Regions from separate parts of the Nguyenibacter vanlangensis genome, predicted to be linked through region 2. Evidence: predicted binding sites of a transcription regulator. Region 2 holds the regulator's gene; the other holds the start of a gene.
The links. Region 2 encodes HrcA, which represses chaperone genes, less so after heat shock. Its sites were predicted from a motif close to GTTNGCACTCNCNNNNNGNGAGTGCNAAC; they were not measured.

Region 1 (7,849 bases), 2.3 Mb from region 2:
TGCTCGGCCTGCCACGCCATGAACGCGCTGACCTATGGCGACCTCGCGGCGCTCGGCCTGACGGACGAACAGGTGCGGCAGATCGCGGCCGGCCAACGCGTGCCCGGCGGCACCGACGACCAGGGGCGGCCGGTCACCCGCCCGGCCACCGCGGCCGATCATTTCCGTGCACCCTTCGCCAGTCCCCAGGCCGCGGCGGCGGCCAATGGCGGCGCCGTCCCCCCCGACCAGTCGCGCCTGGCCCTGGTCTATCCGGGCGGCCCCGACCGGATCTACGCGCTGCTGACCGGCTATGGCGCGCAGCCGCCCGCCGGCTACCGGCCCAGCCATCCCGGCGCGTTCTACAACCCCTATGCCGCCAATGCGGAAATCTCCATGCCGCCGCCCTTGCATGACGGGCAGGTCGCCTTTACCGACGGCACGGCCGCAACCACGGCGCAGGAAGCCCGTGACGTCACCAATTTCCTCGCCTGGGCGGCATATCCCCACCTGGCCGAACGCCATCGCCTGGGGGTGCAGGTCACGCTCTACCTGCTGTTCCTGGCCGTCCTGACATTCGTTCTGAAACGGAGAATCTGGTCCAATGTCCATTAATCCCGCCTCCGGCACCGTACCGGCCGAAACGATCGAACCCGTGATCGGCCTGATCGGCGGTTCGGGCCTGTACGATGTCGACGGGCTCGAGGACAAGGAATGGCGCACGGTGGAAACGCCCTGGGGCATGCCGTCCGACCAGTTGCTGTTCGGCCGTCTGGACGGGGTGCGCTGCGTCTTCCTGCCGCGCCACGGGCGGGGGCACCCGATCCCGCCGTCGCGCCTGAACTATCGCGCCAACATCGCGGCGCTGAAGATGTCGGGCGTGACCGACATCGTGTCGCTGTCGGCCGTGGGCTCGTTGAAGGAAGACCTTCCCCCTGGCCGGTTCGTCATCATCGACCAGTTCATCGACCGCTCCTTCGCCCGGGAAAAGAGCTTCTTCGACACGGGCTGCGTCGCCCATGTCTCGATGGCCGATCCGCTCTGCCCGCGCATCGGCGATACGCTCGAGGACACGGCCCGCGCGCTCGGCCTGGACGTGACGCGCGGCGGCACCTACCTGGTCATGGAGGGCCCGCAATTCTCGACCCGCGCCGAAAGCAACCTCTACCGCTCCTGGGGCTGTTCGGTGGTCGGCATGACCAACATGCCCGAGGCCAAGCTGGCCCGCGAGGCCGAGATCTGCTACGCGACCGTGGCGATGGTGACCGATTACGATTGCTGGCACCCCGACCATGACAGCGTCACGGTCGACGCGGTCGTCAAGGTCATGCTCTCCAACGCCGACAAGGCCCGCGCTTTGGTCAAATCCGTCATTCCGGCGCTGGGCAAGCCGCGCGGCCCCTGCCGGGCAGGATGCGACCGTGCCCTGGAACATGCGCTGATTACCGCGCCCGACAAGCGCGACCCCGCCCTGCTGGCCCGGCTGGACGCGGTGGCCGGCCGGATCCTGTCCCGGGCCTGATCTCCCTTCGTCCGGCGCGGATGTCCGGCGTTACAGGTGTCGCATGAGCAATGTCGTCAACCTCCGGCGCGAACGCAAACGCCGGGACCGGCAGCAGAAAGCGGCTGTCGCGGCCGAAAACCGTGCCCTGCACGGGCGCACGCGCGGCGCGCGCGACCTGCAGCGGCAGCAGGCCGAACACCTGGCGCGCACGCTGGACGGCGCGCGCCGCGACGATGCGCCGGACGCACCCGGGCAGGACTGATCCGTCCCGAAGCCGTCGGCCGGGACATCGTCGGGACGTCAATGAATGGTCAGCCACGCGCCGGCATGGCGCACCGACGGCACGGCCAGGCGCGCCTGCTGGGCGACCCGCACCGAATGCAGCCGCCCATCCAGCGACCGCGTCCAGAAATCCAGGAAGCGGCGCAGTTCCGGAAAGGACGGGGCCATGTCCATGTTCTGCCAGATATAGGTCTGGAGCAGGGCGGGGTGGTCCGGCAGGCGATAGAGAATCTCGGCAGTGGTCAGGCGATAATCGCGAAGCTGAAGCCGCAGGGTCATGGGCGCCTCCTTGTATCCTCACGACCCGTCCCCCTTCGTCCGGGTCGACCCAGCCTGCCAGACCCGTCTCGAGATATTCAACAAAAATTCTTTATCTTCAAAATCTTGGCAGTCACCGAAAGAAAGTGCTGCCAAAGCTTGACACGAAACGGGGCTGATCCTAACTGTTCGTTGGCACTCTCATGCGGAGAGTGCCAAAGCGATGCGGCCTGGCGCGCGCGCCAAACCGGTGGCGTTGCTTATTCAAGGGCGTTACCTTTTTTGATGTGGAGCGATCCATAATGACGAACTTTCGTCCCCTGCATGACCGCGTGGTCGTCCGTCGCCTGACCGGCGAGGAGAAGACGGCCGGCGGCATCATCATCCCCGACACCGCCAAGGAAAAGCCGATGGAAGGCGAGATCATCTCGGTCGGCCCCGGCGCGCGGAACGAGCAGGGACAGATCGTCGCCCTGGACGTCAAGGCGGGCGACAAGGTGCTGTTCGGCAAGTGGTCGGGCACCGAAGTGAAGATCAATGGCGAGGAGCTGCTGATCATGAAGGAAAGCGACATCATGGGCGTGATCGGCTGAGATCGCGGTTCCGTTTCTTTCTGATCGATATGTTTCCCACAGGAGAATTCTGACATGGCAGCCAAGGACGTAAAGTTCGGCGGTGACGCACGCCAGCGCATGCTGCGGGGCGTGGACATTCTGGCCGATGCGGTAAAGGTGACCCTGGGCCCCAAGGGCCGTAACGTCGTGCTCGACAAGAGCTTCGGCGCGCCGCGCATCACCAAGGACGGCGTGTCCGTCGCCAAGGAAATCGAACTGGCCGACAAGTTCGAGAACATGGGCGCCCAGATGGTGCGCGAAGTGGCGTCGAAGACCAACGACGTCGCCGGTGACGGCACCACGACCGCGACCGTTCTCGCCCAGGCGATCGTCCGCGAGGGTGCCAAGGCCGTCGCGGCGGGCATGAACCCGATGGACCTCAAGCGCGGCATCGACAAGGCCGTGATCGCGGTCGTCGAAGAGCTGAAGAAGAACACCAAGAAGATCACGACCCCGGCCGAAACGGCCCAGGTCGGCACGATCTCGGCCAACGGCGAGACCGAAATCGGCGAGATGATCTCGCAGGCCATGCAGAAGGTCGGCAGCGAGGGCGTCATCACGGTGGAAGAGGCCAAGGGCCTGCATACCGAGCTGGACGTCGTCGAGGGCATGCAGTTCGACCGCGGCTATATCTCTCCGTATTTCATCACGAATGCCGAGAAGATGGTTGCCGATCTGGACAGCCCCTACATCCTGATCCACGAGAAGAAGCTGTCGTCGCTGCAGCCGATGCTGCCGCTGCTCGAGAGCGTGGTGCAGTCCGGCCGTCCGCTGCTGATCATCGCCGAAGACGTCGATGGCGAGGCGCTGGCGACCCTGGTCGTCAACAAGCTGCGCGGCGGGCTGAAGATCGCCGCCGTCAAGGCGCCGGGCTTCGGTGATCGTCGCAAGGCGATGCTGGAAGACATCGCGATCCTGACCGGCGGCCAGGTCATCAGCGAAGATCTGGGCATCAAGCTCGAGACGGTGACGCTCGCGATGCTGGGCCGTGCCAAGAAGGTCCGCATCGAGAAGGAAAACACCACGATCGTCGAGGGTGCCGGCGCGTCCGACGACATCAAGGGCCGCTGCGCCCAGATCCGCGCGCAGATCGAGGAAACCACCTCGGACTACGACCGCGAGAAGCTGCAGGAGCGTCTGGCGAAGCTGGCGGGCGGCGTTGCCGTCATCCGCGTCGGCGGCTCGACCGAGGTCGAGGTGAAGGAGCGCAAGGACCGCGTCGACGACGCGCTGCATGCGACTCGCGCCGCCGTCGAGGAAGGCATCGTTCCGGGTGGCGGCACCGCGCTGGCGCGCGCCTCGGCCGCCCTGGGCGACCTGGGCCTGGCCAATGACGACCAGCGCGTCGGTGCGGAGATCATCCGCAAGGCGCTGCAGTCGCCGCTGCGCCAGATCGCCCACAATGCGGGCGAAGACGGTGCTGTGATCGCCGGCAAGGTCCTGGAAACCAACGACTACAACTACGGCTTCGACGCCCAGGTCGGCGAGTACAAGGATCTGGTCGCGGCCGGTATCATCGACCCGACCAAGGTCGTCCGTACCGCGCTGCAGGACGCCGCGTCCGTCGCCAGCCTGCTGATCACCACCGAAGCCATGGTGGCCGAGAAGCCGGAAAAGAAGGCCCCGGCCGCGCCGGCCGGCGGCATGGGCGGCATGGGCGACATGGATTTCTAAGATCCATGATCGCCGGTCCGGCGGCGGGTTTCCGCCCCGGACCAGTGCCGGACCAACCGGAGACAGGAAGGCCGTCCGTTCGCGGGCGGCCTTCTTTTTACTTATTTTTTAAGTGGGTCCAGCGGTTGTCATGGTTTGACAAACGGGGACCATCCGTGCGCCCATAAACTGGACTGCATCGCAACGGACAGCGGGCCGGAACTTTCCGGCCTGCTGACGTGCGCGATGGACAGGCATTGATCGACGCGGCCAAGGGGCCGAAAAAGCCAAGGATAACGTGACTATGGCGACCGGAACAGTAAAGTGGTTCAACGCGACCAAGGGCTACGGATTCATCATGCCCGAGGATGGCGGCAAGGACGTGTTCGTGCACATTACCGCCGTCCAGGCGGCGGGCCTGCGCGGCCTGGCTGAAAACCAGCGCGTCAGCTACGAAGTCGTGACCGAGCGCGGCAAGGCGGCGGCGTCCGACATCAAGCCGCTCTGACCCTTTCCCTCGACCGAGGGACAGGGGCCGACGACCAGACGGCAGGGGGGACGGATGACGTCCTCCCTATCTTCATGCCGGTGTATCAGGATGCCGGCGCATCGGGGTTTCCATCGCGCCGGCGCACGAAGGCCTCGATTTCCTGCGCTACGTCCCGCAGGCCGGCGCGCCGCACCGCGACGCCGTCCGGAAAGGCCGACATCAGGCGCGACGGCGCCCGCCGGTCCAGCAGGACGAACACGCCACGATCGCCGCCGGCGCGGATCAGCCGCCCGAAAGCCTGCCGCAGGCGCAGCCGCGCGATCCGGTCGTCATATTCGCCCGGCGCCCCGCCGGAAAGATGGGTACGCCGCTCGCGATGCAGGATATCCGGCCGGGGCCAGGGCACCCGTTCGAAGACGACCAGCCGCAGCGACCGGCCCGGCACGTCCACCCCGTCACGCATCGCATCCGTGCCCAGCAGGCAGGAATTGGCTTCCGAGCGGAAGATGTCGACCAGGGTCGCGTTGTCCATGCCGTCGACATGCTGGGCATAGAGCGGCAGGCCCGCATCCTCCAGTGGTTGCGACAGGCGCTGATGCACCGCGCGCAGCCGCGAAATCGCCGTGAACAACCCCAGCGCCCCGCCGCCGGCCGCCAGGAACAGGGTCCGATAGGCCCCGGCCAGCGACCCGATATCGTCATGCGCCACGTCGGTCACGATAAAGGCGCGGCTCTGCTGGCGATAATCGAACGGGCTGGCCAGGGCGGCCCGCAACGCGGGCGACGGCAGGTGGCTGGCGCCGGTACGCGCCTCCGCCGCCTCCCACGCCCGTTCGGCCGCCTCGGGCTCGTCCCGGCCGGCCTCGCCATGCCCATTCTGGTCGCGCAGCGTCGCCGACGTCATCACGATGCCGTGGGCAGGCGCGGCCAGCACGGCGGCGAACGGTACGGTGGGGTCCAGCCAGTGGCGATGCAGCCCGACATCCTGCTCGCCGGGGCGCTGGCCGTCGCGCCGGTCCAGCCGGATGAAATCGACATGCTGCGGCGTGCCGCCGGACGCCTCGCCGTCCGTCTGTTCCAGCGCGCGCAGCATGGCGACCCATCCGTCCACCCGCGACAGGGCGCGGCGGCGTAGGGTACGAATGGCGGCCTCGATCCGCTCGCGCGTCGGGGCATCCAGTTCGCCCGCATCGTCCTCCAGCCGCTCCAGCAAGCGCTCCACCAGCGTGCGCAGCGCGACGGCCAGCCGGTCCAGCGCGCGCGCCAGGGCGGCCGCCGCGGGGCCGGCTTCGTCCGACAGCGGACGCAGGTCGCACTCGATCGCGCCGGGCATCGCCCCGCCCGGCCGGTGCCCGCCCGCGTCGGCGCCCCCGCCCCAACTCCCGGCCGACCGGGCCAATGCCTGGCATGCCAGCACATGCAGCAGCCTCTCGCATGGATTGGGCAGCGCGGCCTCGGATTCGGCCTTGACCGCCATCGGCAAGGCGGCGCCCGGCAGGACGGCATCCGGCGGCAGGGTGTCCGGTTCGCAATGCGCGGCCGGCGGAACCGCCGCCAGAACCGCCGACAGCCTGGCGGACCATCCCGGCGGCGGCAGCGCGTGCGCCGCCTGCAGCACCGCCTCCAGCGGCGCCTCCAGCCGCGGCAGCCCGACGACCAGGTCGTCCAGCCGGCGCTTCAGCCCCCGCGCGCGCGACCGCGCGCCCTCCGCCCCCAGCAGCCAGCGGCGCAGTTCGGCCGCCTCCAGCCCCGACAGCTCGACTGAAAACGCACCGTCGGCGGCATCCAGCACATGATGTCCCTCGTCGAACACATAGCGGGTGGGAACATTGTCCTCGTCCGTCGCGCCGTCGCCGTCCATCGCATGCCAGGCGGCCTGGGCCATCACCAGCGCATGGTTGGCGATCACCAGGTCGGCCTCCCGCGCGCGCCGAATCGAATGTTCGACGAAACAGCGCTGGTAATGCGGGCAGGCGCCATGGATGCACTCGCCCCGCCGGTCGGCGATTCCGGCCAGCATGCCGCGCCCGAACAGGTCGCCGAACCATCCGGGCAGGTCACCGCCCGTCAGATCGCCATCCGCCGTCGCCCCGGCCCAGCGCGCGATCATCGACAGCGCGACGGTGGCGCCCGACGCGCCGGGGCGGCTGGCGGCGATATTCACCGCCTCTTCCATGTTCAGCAGGCACAGATAATTCTCGCGCCCCTTGCGCAGCACCACGTGCCGCCGCCGCACCGCCGGATCGGGATACAGGCGCGCCAGCTCGCCCTCGATCTGCCGCTGCAGGTGGCGGGTATAGGTGCTGATCCACACCGTCCCGCCATTGCGTTCCGCCCACAGGCTGGCCGGCGCGACATAGCCCAGCGTCTTGCCCGTGCCGGTCCCGGCCTCGGCCAGCACCATGTGCGGATCGCCCCGCACCATCCTGGGCGCGAAGGCCGCGCTGGCCGCCCCGGCGAAATCGGCCTGTCCCGCACGGCTTTCCGCCTGGGGCCCCAGCATCTCGGCCAGCCGGCGCCGCGCATCGGCGGCGGATACCGGATGGTTGGACGGGGAGGGGCGGGGGGCGGTCTCCTCCCATTTCGGCAGCCGGCGCCACACGCGGATGGCGTCGCCCGGCTGCAGCCTTTCGGGCGGCAGGGGATGCGCCGCCCCCAGGGCCTGCAGCACCGGCGCCCCCCACGCCCATCCCGCGCGTGCCATCCTGACCGCCAGGGCGGCCATTTCCTCGCCGGACGGCGTGGCGCGCAGGGCGGTCGCGTGGTCCAGCAGGATATCGGCCAGCTCGGGCAGCAGGTCGGCTTCGCCGGCGCCGATCCGCGCCTCGTCCAGCCCCAGCGCCAGGGCCAGGCCGCGCACGGTCGGCGGAATCGTCCGGCCCGGCAGCACGAACAGGAACAGTTCCAGCAGGTCCAGCCACGGCGGCAAATGTGACGGGGATTGCAGGCGCATGCGCCGCGCGGTCAGCGGCGCATGCACCACCAGCGGCGGCGCCCAGTCGCGCAAGGCGCGCAGCGCGTCCTCGGCCGGCAGGGTCAGCACCTCGCCGTCTGGCGTCAGCAGCGAGC
Region 2 (7,849 bases):
CTGCTTGATCTGGTCGTTGAGGGATTCGCTCTCGGCAGACATGGAACGGGATCTCCGTCAGAAAAAATGGCGGCCCACCGGGGATGGAGGATGGGCCGGGCGGATATGGGCGATGCGCCGCGTCAATACAGCCCGCCCATGCCGATGTCACCCCCGCCGGCCGGTTGCGGCGGGACCTTGGGCTGTCCGGCCGTCGCCGCCGTACCCGGCACCGTCGTGCCCGGTACCGTCGTATCCGGCGCCGTGGTGCCCTGGGCTCCGGCAGTGGGTGAGGCCGCCATGTCGCTTTCGGAATCCGGCATGTTCTCGGCCCCCGTGTCGGCGGCCGTCAGCGCGCCGGTCACGTTCGCATACAGATCGGCGCTGACGCCCGGAATCTGGTCGGGCTTGAACGCGTCCACCGCCATCACCCGGCCGGTGTCGTAGCGCGCCAGCGTCACCCCCGGGGGCACCGGGAAATCCAGCCTGGGCCGGTCGGCCAGCACCGCCTTCATCACCTGGTTCCAGATCGGGCCGGCGATGTTGCCGCCGGTCTCGTTCTTGCCCAGGCTTTGCGGCGCGTCGAACCCGACCCAGACGACGGTGACGATGTCGGGCGAGAACCCCGCGAACCAGGCATCGTTGAAATCCTGGCTGGTGCCGGTCTTGCCCGCGATCGGCCGGTCGATCCCATCGCCGGCCGGCTTGCCGGTGCCCTGCCGGATCACGTCCTCCATCATGCTCAGGATCTGGAAGCTGCTTTCCGGCGAGGCGATCTGCGGTCGCGTGTCGGCCAGCAGCGGCCCGTCCGCCGGAACCGCCTCCACGCCCCCGCCGGGCACGGCGGCCGCCGGTGGCGTGGCGGGGGCGGGAGCCGGAGCATCCGGCACGACGCCAGGCGGCGTTCCAGGCGGTGTTCCGGGCGCCGCGGCCGGTGCGGCCTGCGGCGCGGCCGCCGCCAGGCCCAGGCCCGCCGGCCGCCATAGCACATGGCCGTCGCGATCCTGCACGTCGTCGATCAGGGTGGGCGTGACCAGCCGCCCGCCCGCCGCGATGGCGGCATAGGCCCCGGCCTCACGCAGGACGGTGGTTTCCACCGCGCCCAGGGCGGCGGGCAGGACGTGCGGCATGGCGTCGACCAGGTGCAGCCTGATCGCCATGTCGGCCACCGACTTCATGCCGATATGCGCCGCCAGGCGGATCGTCACCAGGTTGCGCGATTCCCGCAGCGCGTCATGCAGCGTCGTTGGGCCCCAGAAATCCTTCTCGTAATTGTTCGGGTGCCAGCTTCCGTACGAGACGGGCGAGTCGTCGAATTTCTGCGACGGCGAGATCCCCTGCTCCATCGCCGTCAGATAGACGAACGGCTTGAAGGACGATCCGGGCTGGCGCAGCGCCTGGGTGGCGCGGTTGAACTGCGACGCGTTGAACGACCAGCCGCCGACCATCGCCAGCACCCGGCCGCTATGCACGTCCATCGTCACCAGCGCGCCCTCGACATGCGGGATCTGCCGCAGGGCGACCCCGCCGCCGTCGGCCTGGGGTTCGATCAGCACCAGGTCGCCCGCGCGCGGCAGGCGGAAACGCCGGGCCCATGCCAGGTCGCGGGCCAGCAGCCGGCCGGTGCGCGGCGTGGGCTGGGCGGGCAATCCGTCCAGCCAGCCGACCTCGCCCGTCGCCGGCGACAGCACCACCGCCAGGCGCCAGGCATTCAGCATGCCCGGGGGCGGGGCGGCGTGGACCAGGGCGCCCTGCCAGTCGCCGGTCACCGTCGCGCGGGCGACGGCGACATCGTCCAGATGGCCGACCGGCCCGCGCCAGCCGCCATGCGCGCGGTCATAGGCCATCAGCCCGTCGCGCACCGCCTTGGTCGCGATCTGCTGCAGGTGCGGATCCAGGCTGGTGTGCACCGCCAGCCCGCCCTGCATCGTCATGTCCTGGCCGTAGCGCTCGATCAACTGGCGGCGCACCTCTTCGGCGAACCATTCCGAACCCGGGACCGGCCCGGGCCGGACGAAGGATTGCGGCATCAGCGGCTCGGCCTGCGCGGCGCGGGCCTCGTCCCAGGTGATCGCCCCGACCTCGGCCATGCGCTGCAGCACGAAATCGCGGCGTTCCTTGGCCTGCTCGGGATAGCGGTACGGATTATAGTTGGTCGGCGATTTCGGCAGCCCCCCCAGGAAGGCGGCCTGCGCGATGTCCAGTTGGTCCAGCGGCTTGTTGAAATAGGTCTGGGCCGCCGCCCCCACGCCATAGGCCCCGGCCCCCAGATAGATCTCGTTCAGATAGATCTCCAGGATCTTGTCCTTGGACAGGGTCTGCTCGATGCGGATCGCCAGCAGGGCTTCCTTGGCCTTGCGCGCGAGCGACACGGCGTTCGAGCCCAGCAGCATGACGCGCGCCACCTGCTGCGTGATGGTCGAGGCGCCGAGCGGACGCCGCCCCTTGCGCATCGTCAGATCGGTCAGCGCGGCCCGGGCGATCGCGAACGGATCGACGCCGCCATGGCTGTAGAATTTCTGGTCCTCGACCGCGATGAAGGCGTTCTTCACCCGGTCCGGGATGGCGGCATAGGGCACGAAGATCCGGCGTTCCGCCGCCAGTTCCGCCATCACCCGGTCGTCGCCGGAATAAAGGCGGCTCATCACCGGGGGCTGATAGGTCCGCAGCCCGTCCACGGTCGGCAGGTCGGCCACCAACTGCTCGTATTTCGTCCATACCGCCAGGCTGCCGGCCGCGACGACCAGCAGCAGCAGCGCCAGGCCGCCCCCCAGCAGGCGCCGTACCAGGCGATAGCGCGGCCGGCGCGGCCCGCCGGACCCGCCCAGGCCGAACCCCCGCGCGCGGGGGGCCGCGCCGGGCGGACCGCCGGCGGCGTCGCCACCGGCGCGCGAGGTCACGAGCATCCGGCCGTCATGGCCTGATCCATGAGGGCCTGATCCATTAGGAAAATTCATCCGAGGTCCAACGGGGCAATGTGCAACAGGGCCTGATCCATCACGGCGCGCCGCCGGCGGGCACCGGCCGGGGCGCTGTCCCGATGTTCTGCCTTCGCGGTCCGCATGCGGATTTCAGAGAGAAGCAGTCCACCAGGATACTGTTTTAACCTGTTTTAACTTGTGTCCATTTCGGCCCCGCAATCCGGGGCCCTGCGGTTGCGGGACACTAGCACCGTCCCGCGCCCGCGTCGCCCCTTGCCGTGCCGGCGGGTATCACGACCCGGACAGCCTGCGCCACTCGGCGCGGCCTTCCTGGTCCAGATGGGCGAAGGTGGCGTCGTCCAGCGTCAGCCCGGCGGCGGCGACGTTCTCGTCGACATGGTCGGGGCTGCCGGTGCCGGGGATCGGCAGCATCACCGGCGCGCGGCGCAGCAGCCAGGCCAGCGCGACCTGCCCGGTGGTCGCCCCCAGATCCCGCGCCACCCGGGTCAGCGCGCCATGGGCGTGGGCCAGGCCGCCCGCGGCCAGCGGCGCCCAGGGGATGAAGCCGATATCGTGCGCGACGCAATAGTCCAGCACGTCCTCGGACAGCCGGTTGACCAGGTTATAGCGGTTCTGCACCGTCGCGACCGGGAAGAAGCGGCGGGCGCGCTCGATCATCTCGACCGACACTTCCGACAGGCCGACATGGCGGATCAGTCCTTCCTGCCGCATCTCGGCGATCGCCTGGAACTGCGTTTCGGGCGGGCAGTCGGGACCCACGCGATGCAACTGCCACAGATCGATCCGCGCCACGCCCAGGCGGCGCATGCTCATGAGCACGCATTGCCGCAGATAGTCGGGATTGCCGACCGGCCGCCAGACATTGGGCCCGTGACGGGTGTGGCCGCCCTTGGTGGCGATCACCAGCCCGTCATACGGATACAGCGCCGCCCGGATCAGGTCCTCGCTGACATAGGGGCCGTAGCTGTCGGCGGTGTCGATCAGGGTGACGCCGCACGCCGCCGCGCGGCGCAGCGTGGCCAGCGCCCGCGCGCGGTCCGGGGGATCGCCCCAGATGCCGGGGCCGGTGATCCGCATGGCGCCGAAGCCCATGCGCGCCACCGGAAGGTCGCCGCCGATCGGGAACAGGCCCGCCTGCCTGGCGTCGGGATGGGACATGCACGACCTCCTCGCTCGGGGATGACCGGAACCGCGTCCAGCCGTAGGAACAGAAGATGGCAGCAGCAAGGCAGGTCCGGCCGGATGCCGGACCGTCAGCCCAGCATCCTGCCGATGACGCGCGCAGTATAATCCACCACCGGGATGATGCGCCCGTAATTGATGCGTGTGGGGCCGATCACCCCGATCGCGCCGACGATCCGGTTGCTGTCGGTCCGTGCCGGCGCCACCACCACCGACATGCCCGACAGGCCGAACAATCCGCTTTCCGCCCCGATGAAGATCCGCACGCCCTCGGATTCCTGCGCCAGTTCCAGCAGGCGCAGCATGGTTTCCTGCGTTTCCAGCCGGTCGAACAGCATCTGGATGGTCGACAGGCGCTCGATTTCCGTCACGTCGGCCAGCAGCCGCGCCTGCCCGCGCAGGAACAATGTGCCGCCGCGATCGGCTTCGCTCCAGGTCGCCAGGCCGCTGGCCACCACTTCGGCGGTCAAGTGGTGCAGTTCGCTGCGATTGGCCGCCATGTCGGCGCGCACATGGTCGCGCAGTGCCTCCAGCGTGCGGCCGGCCAGGTGGGCGTTCAGATAGTTCGCGGCCTCGACCAAGGCCGAGGGCGGCAGGCCCGGCGGAGTCTCGATCACCCGGTTCTCGACCTGTCCGTCCGCCCCGACCAGGACGACCAGCGCGCGGCCCGGGCCCAGCGCAACGAATTCGATATGCTTCACGGCCCCGTCGCTCTTGGGCGCCAGCACCAGCCCGGCGGCCGAGGACAGGCCCGACAACATCGACGACGCCTCGGACAGCATGTCCTGCAGCGAGCGGCCCCTGATCTCGAGCGCGCGGGTGATCGCATCGCGCTCGTCGTCGGCCAGGCTGCCGAACTGCAGCAATCCGTCGACGAACAGCCGCACCCCCTTTTCCGTCGGCAGCCGCCCGGCGGACGCATGGGGCGAGAACAGCAGCCCGGCCTCGGTCAGGTCGGCCATGACGTTGCGGATCGTCGCCGGCGACAGCGACAGCGGCAGCCGCCGCGACAGGGTGCGCGAGCCCACCGGCTCGCCGGTTTCCACATATTGCTCGACGATTTCGCGCAGGATCGCCGCCGAGCGTGCATCCAGTCCCGGCGGCAGGGCGGGGCGCGAGACCGGCAGACCCAGATCCATATTCCTTGTCCTCCTTGGCGCCCGGACAGAACGATCGGCATAAATCTGGCGCGCCGGCGCGCGCGTGACAAGAACGGAGGGGAAATGTGACGGGGGAACGTGACGGGAAAGGAATGTGACGGGGAAGGAATGTAACGGGGACTGGCAATCGCCCCCAGGCTCGGGTTATCTCCGCCCGGTCACCGACACAAGCCCGCCGATCCGGAGAGCCGATCCCATGACCCCCCGCCCTTCGGGCCGCGCGCCCGACGCGATGCGCCCCGTTTCCATCGAGACGGGTTTCGCCCGCCACGCCGAAGGATCGGCCCTGATCCGCGTCGGCGGGACCGAGATCCTGTGCGCGGCCACCGTCGAATCGCGGGTGCCGCCCTTTCTGCGCGGCCAGGGCAAGGGCTGGGTGACCGCCGAATACGGCATGCTGCCGCGCGCGACCCACACCCGCGGCGGCCGCGAGGCGGCGAAGGGCAGGCAATCGGGCCGCACCCAGGAAATCCAGCGCCTGATCGGCCGTTCGCTGCGCGCGGTGGTGGATCTGGCGGCGTTGGGCGAGATGTCGATCACCGTCGATTGCGACGTGCTGAACGCCGATGGCGGCACGCGCTGCGCCGCGATCACCGGGGGCTGGGTCGCGTTGCGCCTGGCCCTGGACAAGCTGGTGCGCAACCGGGTGCTGGCCCGGTTGCCGCTGCGGGCCCAGGTCGCCGCGGTCTCCTGCGGGCTGACGCAAGCCGGCCCGGTGCTGGACCTGGATTACGACGAGGACAGCACCGCCGCCGCCGACGCCAATTTCGTGCTGACCGAAACCGGCGGCATCGTCGAAATCCAGGGCACGGCGGAACATGCGCCGTTCTCGCAGGCGCAGTTCGAGGCCCTGCTGGCCCTGGCGCAAGCCGGCACCGTGCCGTTGTTCGCGGCCCAGCGCGCAGCGGTCGATGCTGCCCTGGGGGCCCCGCCGCCGGAAACCCCCTGAATAGCGGCCCGAACGGAGTCACCCCGATGACGATATCCGACACGCGTCGCCTGGCCGCCGGCGACACGCTGGTCCTGGCCAGCCACAATGCCGGCAAGCTGGCCGAATTCTCCGCCCTGCTGGCCGGTCACGGCGTCACCCTGGTATCGGCCGGGCAGCTCGGCCTGCCCGAACCCGAGGAAACCGCCGACAGCTTCGCCGGCAATGCGGCGCTGAAGGCGCGGGCCGCCGCCACGGCCAGCAACCTGCCGGCCCTGGCCGACGATTCCGGCCTGTGCGTCGCGGCCCTGGACGGCGCGCCCGGCATCTATTCCGCCCGCTGGGCCGGCCCGGCGAAGGATTTCCCCGCCGCCATGGCGCGCATCCATGCCGGCATCGGCGGCAATCCGGACCGCGCGGCCTGGTTCATCTCGGTCCTCTGCCTGGCCTGGCCGGACGGCACGCTGCGTACCTTCGAGGGCCGGATCGACGGCCGGATCGCCTGGCCGCCGCGCGGCGGCAACGGCCACGGCTACGACCCGGTCTTTCAGCCCGTGGGCGAGGCACGCACCTTTGCCGAGATGCCCGAGGCCGAGAAGAACGCGATCAGCCACCGCGCCCTGGCCTTCGTCCGGTTCCGTGACGATTGCCTGCCGCCGGCCCATCCGTGACGGCACCCGCCGACGCCCCGCGTGCGGCGGGTGATGCGGCGCTTCGCGCGGCCGGCGGCCCGCTCGCACGGCTGGCCGGCCTGTCCGGGCTGGCGCGGCTGCTGCCGCCCGGCGTCCTGCTGCTGGCTTTGCTGCTGACGGCGCCGCTGCTGGCGCTGCCCGACCATGTCTCGACGAACTATAACGAGGGCTGGAACGCCTATCTGGCGCTGCGGGCCCTGGCGCACGATCCGGCACGGCCGCTCTATCCGCCGCCGGGCAGCATGGTGTTCAATAACTACCCACCGCTGTCCTTTCCGCTGGTGGGCCTGCTGGGCAGGCTGACCGGCGACATGATCGTGGCCGGCCGGATCGTCGCCCTGGCCGCGCTGCTGGCCGGCGGCGCCCTGGTCGCGTGCTGCGTCCGGCGGATGGGCGGCCGGCGGGACGCGGCCCTGGCGGCCGGACTGATGCTGCCGCTTTTCGTCTGCACCGGGTTTTCCGCCTATGTCGGGATCGACGACCCGCAATGGCTGGCCCATGCCCTGATGCTGGGGGGGCTTGCCGTCCTGCTCGGCGGTCCGCGTCCGGCCGCGCCGTCGGTCCGCCGCGCCGTCCTGGCGGCGCTGCTGGTCGCGGCCGGCGGGTTTGTGAAACATAACCTGATCGCCCTGCCGCTGGCCGCCACCGCCTGGCTGGCCTGGCATGACCGGCGGGCCCTGGCGGCGTGGTGCGGCGCCGGGCTTGTCGCGGTGCTGGGGGGCTTTGCGCTGGCGCGCTGGCTGTACGGCCCTGCCTTCCTGACCGACCTGCTGCATCATGACCGGGTCCTGTCGGCGCGCCAGGTCCTGGACGGGGTGGCCAAATTGCCGGCCATGGCCGGCCCGCTGCTGGCGGCCGGGCTGCTCTGGCTGCGTCCGGCCCCCGGCGGGGGCGGCACGCCGGCGGGGCGGGGCCGCGTGCTGGTCCTGTTGTTCCTGGCCCTGGCGCTGGTGACGGGACTGGCCC

Region 1: a site for HrcA is predicted at 2,215-2,243, ahead of groES (co-chaperone GroES). Genes of this name have one in related genera too.

Annotation. Positions count from the first base shown of each region.
Region 1 is NZ_CP152276.1:717,868-725,716, reverse strand. Features, by position in the region: gene AAC691_RS03390 (cytochrome c1) at 1-594, shown strand, start outside; gene AAC691_RS03385 (S-methyl-5'-thioadenosine phosphorylase) at 584-1,501, shown strand; gene AAC691_RS03380 (DUF4169 family protein) at 1,545-1,745, shown strand; gene AAC691_RS03375 (usg protein) at 1,784-2,044, opposite strand; gene groES (co-chaperone GroES) at 2,326-2,616, shown strand; gene groL (chaperonin GroEL) at 2,671-4,311, shown strand; gene AAC691_RS03360 (cold-shock protein) at 4,595-4,798, shown strand; gene AAC691_RS03355 (ATP-dependent DNA helicase) at 4,884-7,849, opposite strand, start outside.
Region 2 is NZ_CP152276.1:3,201,920-3,209,768, reverse strand. Features, by position in the region: one part of gene prfB (peptide chain release factor 2) at 1-42, opposite strand, end outside; gene AAC691_RS14970 (PBP1A family penicillin-binding protein) at 123-2,885, opposite strand; gene AAC691_RS14965 (aldo/keto reductase) at 3,192-4,079, opposite strand; gene hrcA (heat-inducible transcriptional repressor HrcA) at 4,175-5,242, opposite strand; gene rph (ribonuclease PH) at 5,460-6,212, shown strand; gene rdgB (RdgB/HAM1 family non-canonical purine NTP pyrophosphatase) at 6,239-6,862, shown strand; gene AAC691_RS14945 (hypothetical protein) at 6,859-7,849, shown strand, end outside.